One region of the Desulfurispirillum indicum S5 genome, then DNA from elsewhere that is predicted to be linked to it. Evidence: riboswitches for the same ligand, from Rfam matches in the RefSeq annotation. Region 1 holds a riboswitch; the other holds the start of a gene.
The links. A riboswitch is a leader RNA that binds a small molecule or an ion and turns the genes downstream of it on or off. The one in region 1 is predicted to bind S-adenosylmethionine.

Region 1 (3,340 bases):
CCGCCCTCCAGCAGGGCGATGGTCTGCTCCACGTTCTCGCGGGTGGGATTGGCGCCCCGGCTGTACTCGTATTGTCCGCACTCACCGCCGGGGTGGTGGAAGGTGGACGCCTGATAGATAGGCACGGCGGAGGCGCCGGTGTGGGGGTCGCGGTCGACGGCCTGGTGAACGAGGAGGGTGGCGGGTTTATGGGGATGATGGGGTGCTGGCATATGGCCTCCTGTCGAGAGCGGGTCTCGGTTGTTCGTGTATGCAAGGTTGATGCAAAGTATGAGTAATTTTAGAATTTGTCATTGAGCATGATACTTTTTGACCGCGCAAAAAGTATCCAAAAACGCGCCCCCAACGCCCGTTTATCCGGTTCGTTTGCTCGCCTGGACTGGAGATCCGGCAGACGCTGCATCCCTGCAGCTCTGCCGGACCACCTGCTTCCTGCAGGTGTCCCGTGCGGGTCTTGCCAGCCAGACTTCACACTCACCGGACGGGCTCAGGGGGAGAGCATGGAAATAGCCATGCTTCTCGCGGTCTTTCCTTGGTGTCTGTGGCCTTTGTGTGAGGTCATTTTTATTGGTTTAATGCTTGCTTGAGGTCGGCGATAATATCCCGTACATCCTCCACCCCGACGGAGAGGCGCAGCAGGCATTCGTCAATGCCCAGTCTCAGGCGCTCCGGTTCGGGGATGTCGCCGTGGGTCTGGATGGCGGGGAGGGTCATGAGGCTTTCCACGCCGCCCAGGCTTTCGGCGAAGCTGATCAGTTGTAAGCGGGCGAGGGTGTTGTGGGCAATGTTTTTGTCCTTCACGCGGAAGGAGAGCATGCCGCCGAAGTCGCTGGCCTGGCGTCTGGCAAGGGTGTGGCCGGGGTGGCTTGCCAGGCCGGGATAGTAGACGGTCTGGACGTTGGGGTGCTGCTGCAGCCACTGGGCAACCTGCAGGGCGTTGTGGCAGTGGCGCTCCATGCGCAGGTGCAGTGTTTTCAGGCTGCGCAGCAGCAGCCAGCTGTCCTGGGGGGGCAGGATGGCGCCGGTGGAATTCTGCAGGAAGTAGAGTCGTTCGCCCATTTCGGCGGTGCGTGCCACCAATACGCCAGAGCACAGGTCGTTATGGCCGCCCAGGTACTTGGTGCCGCTGTGGATGACCACGTCGGCGCCAAAGGCGAAGGGCTTTTGCAGCAGGGGGGTCATAAAGGTGTTGTCCACCAGAAAGAGAATCTGGTGCTGCTGGCAGATTTTTCCCAGGGCTTCCAGGTCGCTGATGCCCATGAGGGGATTGCCGGGAGTTTCCACCAGCAGGGCACGGGTGGCGGGTGTGATGGCGGCACTGACCGCGCTGGCATCGGTGGTGTCCACGTAGGTGGCGCTGATGCCCAGGTTATTGAGGACCATGCTCAGCAGGCGGTAGGTTCCGCCGTAGATGTCCTGGGAGGCGATGACATGGTCACCGCTTTTGAAGTGCAGAAAGAGTGTGGTCAGGGCGGCCATGCCTGAGGCAAAGGTCAGGGCGCGGGCGCCGCCTTCCAGGTTTGCCAGTCCTGCTTCCAGGGTGTTGCGGGTGGGGTTGCCGGAGCGGGTGTAGTCGAAGCCGGTGCTCTGGCCGACAGCGGGATGGCGGTAGGTGGCGCTGGGGTAAATGGGGTAGCTGATGGCACCAGTGGCGCTGTCTTTACCGACGCCAATGTGGATAGTCTGGGTGGAAAGCTGCTGTGTGGTCATGGATTCATCCCCCTTTGGGTGGTTTGGGGATGAGTAGGTGGGGTTTTGGGCAAAAAAACCGGCACCGTCCTCATCTTCGCCATAGTGCCTATGGCCAGGAATTAGCACCGATCCCCTGCACTGGCGGTGCCAGGATGGTTGCTGTGGCATCTGCGGGCCTGTCCCTCCGCCACTCTTGATAAAGACGTCAAGTGGGCAGAGGATAGGGGGCGCTCCGGAAAATGTCAAGGAGAAACTATAATTTCAAGCGAAATACTAGAGATTCTGTTTTTTCTTATAATGCAGATATTTCAAGTTCTATCTCAACGTTCGCACCCCGAAACGGCAGGTTATCGGCGCCGACACTGATGTCATGCTGGAATGGCGGAAATAGCTCTGCTCAGGCTGCGTCTCTTGACATTACCTTCATCTGAAGTTTCGCACCCCCGAAGCGGCAGGTTGTCGGCGCCGACCTGAATACCATAGTTGGATGGCCGAAATGGTTCTGCACAGACGGCGTCGCTTGACATTTGCCCTCATCTTGTTTGTGAGTTTCTTTTGCCACTTTTGGGTCGCCAAAAGTGGCGCAAAAGCGACCCCCAGTGCTGTCCTTATCAGCCGCCCGCTTGCCTGGAACTGTGGACCGCAAACAACCGCCCTCCGTGGCTTTTGGTTTGCGGTTGCCGCCCTCGTGGCGTCAACCCTGCGGGTCCATAGCGTTCCAGTCTTTGCGTTCTGGCTGGGCCAGCCCACGGGGGAAAGACAGAAGCAGGCCGTTCCCCCCTGAGCCCGTCCGGTGAGTGTGAAGCCTGGCTGGCAAGACCTGAACAGGACACTCACAGGAAGTGAGTGGTCCGGCAGCGCTGCAGGGAGGCAGGGGTCAGGCGAGCCGGAAAAACGGGCGTTCGGGGGGCGCATTTTTGCGCGGTCAAAAAGGACAATATCTAGAAACGAAGTGTGTGTTGGTACTCGCGCCAGCATTCCTCCCAGAGACGCTCACTTTCGTCCGAGGACCTCCGTCTCTGCCGCTCGCCATCCGGGCTCGCTCTCGGAATACTGGCGCTCCTGCTGAAAAAAACGCAGGGTAGCCGTGAATGGTTACGAAACGAAAAGAGAAATATCAGATGAGCTAAGTATGCAAGATTAACACTGTTGTTGCATGGTAAATATTATTATAGTGATGTCTTAATTCAAGGCGGTAAGATGCGGAACCTGAGTGTTCTCTATTGTCGCCTGGCGAGAGTTTCGCGTGATGGGGATTTTCCACGGGTGAAAACATGGTGGAACTGAAGATTTTGGCCTGGCCTGCCGATACGCATAGGAGAAAATCGTTTGAATGCGTGATGGAATCTGATAAAGTCTTTGCAGCACTCAGTATATCGGGGAGTTATGCCATGGAGAAGAGAATGCGTTTTCTGGCTTTTTTGATAGGTGGAGGTCTGCTGGTTACTGCCATGACGGGTTGCGCGGCACTGCGTGGCGGCGCAGAGGAGCCCGCGACTTCCCATTCGGTACCTTTGCAGGTGCAGGTGGATCAGTTGCGCATGGATGTGGGCAATCTGCACCGTGTGAACCAGAACCTGGCCCATGAAAACGCGGCCCTTCGTCAGCAGCTCAACAATCTGACAGTGAATGTTGAATATCTGCGCTC
Region 2 (3,340 bases), 1.3 Mb from region 1:
GCTCCAGGAGCTGGAACTGCTCAAGGTACTCAACGTCAGCAAATTTGAGCCCCAGCAGTCCTGACCCCTTTTCCATGCAGCAGCACACCACGGCAGCCCCCAGTGCGGACGGCACCTTCACCCGCTACTCCCCCTTCTTTGACGAACACTACCACTCCACCCGCGACGGCGCCTGGCTGGAGTCGCTGCAGAAGCATGTCCTGCCCGGCCTGCAGCTGAGCCACGCCCTGGAGCGTCCGCGCATCAGGGTGCTCGACATCTGCTTTGGCCTTGGGCTCAACAGCCTGGCCACCCTGTGGTACCTGGAGCAGCAGCAGTATCAGGGCCATGTGCACATCATCGCCCCGGAGTTCGACCGCGAGCTCATCGCCAGCCTGCCCGCGCACCCGTACCCCCAGCACCTGAACCACTACCGCCCCCTGATAGAGGAACTCAGCCGCACCCTGTGCCATACATCGCAGCGATGCCAGGTGGAAATTCTGCCCGGCGACGCCCTGCAGAGCCTGCCACGACTTGATCATGGCAGTATCGACATCGTCTATCAGGACCCCTTCAGCCCCGCCAAGAACCCCGAACTGTGGACCCGTGAATACTTCGCGCTGATCGCAGCGCTCATGAAGGACACTGGCCTGCTGACCACCTACTCCCAGGCCACCCCCGTGCGCATGGGGCTTTCTGAAAACGGATTCCTGATCTACGACTTCCACAACCAGCAGCCCGGCATTCGCCGCAGCACCATCGCCAGTCGCATCCCCCTGCAGGACATGACCCCCATCGACATGGAGCGCAAAAAGGAGCGCAGCCCCCTGGCGCGCTCCTATCGTGACCCCGGCCTGACCGGCAACCGGCTGGAAATCCTGCAGCGGTTTCAGACCAGCAGCGGATAAGAAATTTTTTTACCACGCAATGCACGAAAAGCGCGAAGGGAAAAGAGCTTCTGAGCCTCAGGTTCTTCGCGCATACTTCGTGTATGTTTTGTGGTTACAGAATCCTTCAACTCCCGATAAAACTCTCCAGCACCGGATTCAGCACATGGTAGTCCACCAGGAAGCCATCGTGGCCCACATCGGACTCCATCTCATAGTAGGACACGCTGACCCCCTCCTCGTGCATTACCCGGAAGAGCTCCTCGCTCTCCCAGGGAGGGAAGAGCATGTCGCTGGCGATGGAAACCACCAGGGTACGCGCCCTGATGCGCGAGAGAATCTCCCGGTACCCGTTGCCCATGCCCACGTCGAAAAGATCCATCGCCTTGGTGATGTACAGGTAGCTGTTGGCATCGAAGCGCTTGGCAAAATTATAGCCGTTGTAATTCAGGTAGGACTCCACCTGGAATTCGCCGAAAAAGTCATAGAGGCCGTCATTCTTCTTGAAGTCCCGACCGAATTTGCGCTGCATGGAATCATAGCTCAGGTAGGAAATATGGCCCATCATGCGGGCGATACTCAATCCGTCCACCGGCCCCGCCCCATCGGGGTAGTTGCCGTTTTTCCAGTTGGGGTCGCGCATGATAGCCTGGCGGCCCACCTTGTTCATGGCCAGCGCCTGGGCGGAAATACGCCCCGTGGCGGCAATCACGATGGCCCGCTCCAGCTTTTCCGGATAACTGATGGCCCATTCCAGCACCTGCATTCCCCCCAGGGAGCCCCCGATAACCGAATGCAGACGCTCGATCTGAAAGCACTGCTTCAGAAAGAGCCACTGGGCGTGCACCATGTCCTTGATGGTGACCACCGGGAACTGGATATCATAGCGGCGGCCTGTCAGGGGATTGATGGAGCGGGGGCCCGTCGTGCCGTTGCAGCCGCCCAGGATATTGGAACAGATGATGAAGTATGTATTGGTGTCCAGCGTCTTTCCCGGACCGATCACGTCATCCCACCAGCCGGGCTTCTGATCGTCGGGAGAGTGGTAGTGAGCCGCGTGGGCGCTTCCCGTCAGCGCGTGACAGACCAGGATGGCATTGCTCTTGTCGGCATTGAGGGTGCCGTAGGTCTCGTAGGCGATGGACACCTCAGGCAGAATACGCCCCGACTCCAGAAAGAAGCCCTTTTCGCCCAGATGAAGACGGAAATTCCGCGCCTGAACCAGTATTTTTTCATCCATGGAAAACTCCAGAAAAAAACCTCTGACTGCAAGACAGTCAGAGGTTTGAGTACCGGCTGAGCTCATCTTCCAGTCAAGTGACTGAGGGATTTAGCACCTTTTCCGTACAAGAAGGTTGCTGTAGCTTCACAGGGCCCGTTCCCTCCACTACTCATGATGAATATGATTGGGCGTTTATAACAGGGAAAATCGGGCAGGTCAAGGCCTGGAAGTAACGACGGACATTCCGCCTTGCAATCTCCGGCAAAGTACGGTCAAATGTGAACCGTATTGCGCGTCCCATTTTGTTCACCCATGTACCAGCAAGGGGCAGCCATGTCCGACACCCGCGCACTGGAACACTACTGCTGGTTTCACCAGCAAACCCGGCAACGAGCCTATCCCAACGCCACCACCCTGGCCGCACAGTTTGAAATTTCCACCCGCACCGCCCAAAGGCGCATTGAAACCATCCGCGACCGCTTCGGCGCGCCCCTGGAATACGACCACCAGCACAAAGGCTATTCCTACACCGATCACAGCTACCAACTCCCGCCCCTGTGGCTCAGCCAGAACGAACTTCTGTGCTGGCTCATCGCCCGCAATATGCTGGAATCCGCCACCGCAGGCCACGCCAGCCGCGCCCTGGCCGCCTTTGAAACCCGACTCTTCCGGGAAAACAGCATCCACCCCCTCAACCCCCAACAGCTGCGCAACCTCTTTTCCAGCCAGTACACCAGCCTGGCCCCCTGCAACCCCGACACCTTCAACGCTGCCACCCACTCCCTGCTCCTGAGCCGAACGCTGAGCATCGACTACCACTCGCCCCAGGATAACCAGCACACCACCCGCACCATCGAACCCCACCACCTCTTCCACTACCATGGCGCCTGGATACTCGTCGCCTGGTGCCGCCTGCGCCATCAGTGGCGACAGTTTCACCTGGCCCGCATGACCAGCGCCCGCATGGAACCTGAAACCTTTTTGCCCCGCCCCGCCGAGCAGTGGCAATCGCTGGTCAACCACGCCTATGGACTCTTTCAGGGCAAGCTTACAACTGCCGTGCGCCTGCGCTTCAGCCCCGAAACCAGCCGCTGGATACGCGAACAGCAGTGGCACCCCGCCCAGACCATGCGCGAAGAAACATGCGGAGCCGTGGAACTCAGCTTCCCCGTCGCCGACCTGCGCGAAATCAAAATGCGCGTGCTCTCCTATGGAGCCGAAGTGGAAGTCCTTGAACCCGTGGAACTGCGGG

Region 2: it holds a riboswitch for S-adenosylmethionine, as region 1 does, so the genes downstream of both, metX (homoserine O-acetyltransferase MetX) here and SELIN_RS11030 (trans-sulfuration enzyme family protein) in region 1, are expected to answer to the same signal.

What each region holds. Positions count from the first base shown of each region.
Region 1 is NC_014836.1:2,357,454-2,360,793, reverse strand. Features, by position in the region: gene SELIN_RS11035 (trans-sulfuration enzyme family protein) at 1-212, opposite strand, end outside; gene SELIN_RS11030 (trans-sulfuration enzyme family protein) at 565-1,710, opposite strand; SAM riboswitch class I at 1,778-1,895, opposite strand; gene SELIN_RS11020 (tetratricopeptide repeat protein) at 3,084-3,340, shown strand, end outside.
Region 2 is NC_014836.1:1,011,020-1,014,359, reverse strand. Features, by position in the region: gene SELIN_RS04830 (hypothetical protein) at 1-64, shown strand, start outside; gene SELIN_RS04825 (tRNA (5-methylaminomethyl-2-thiouridine)(34)-methyltransferase MnmD) at 75-887, shown strand; gene metX (homoserine O-acetyltransferase MetX) at 994-2,106, opposite strand; SAM riboswitch class I at 2,166-2,269, opposite strand; gene SELIN_RS04815 (helix-turn-helix transcriptional regulator) at 2,422-3,340, shown strand, end outside.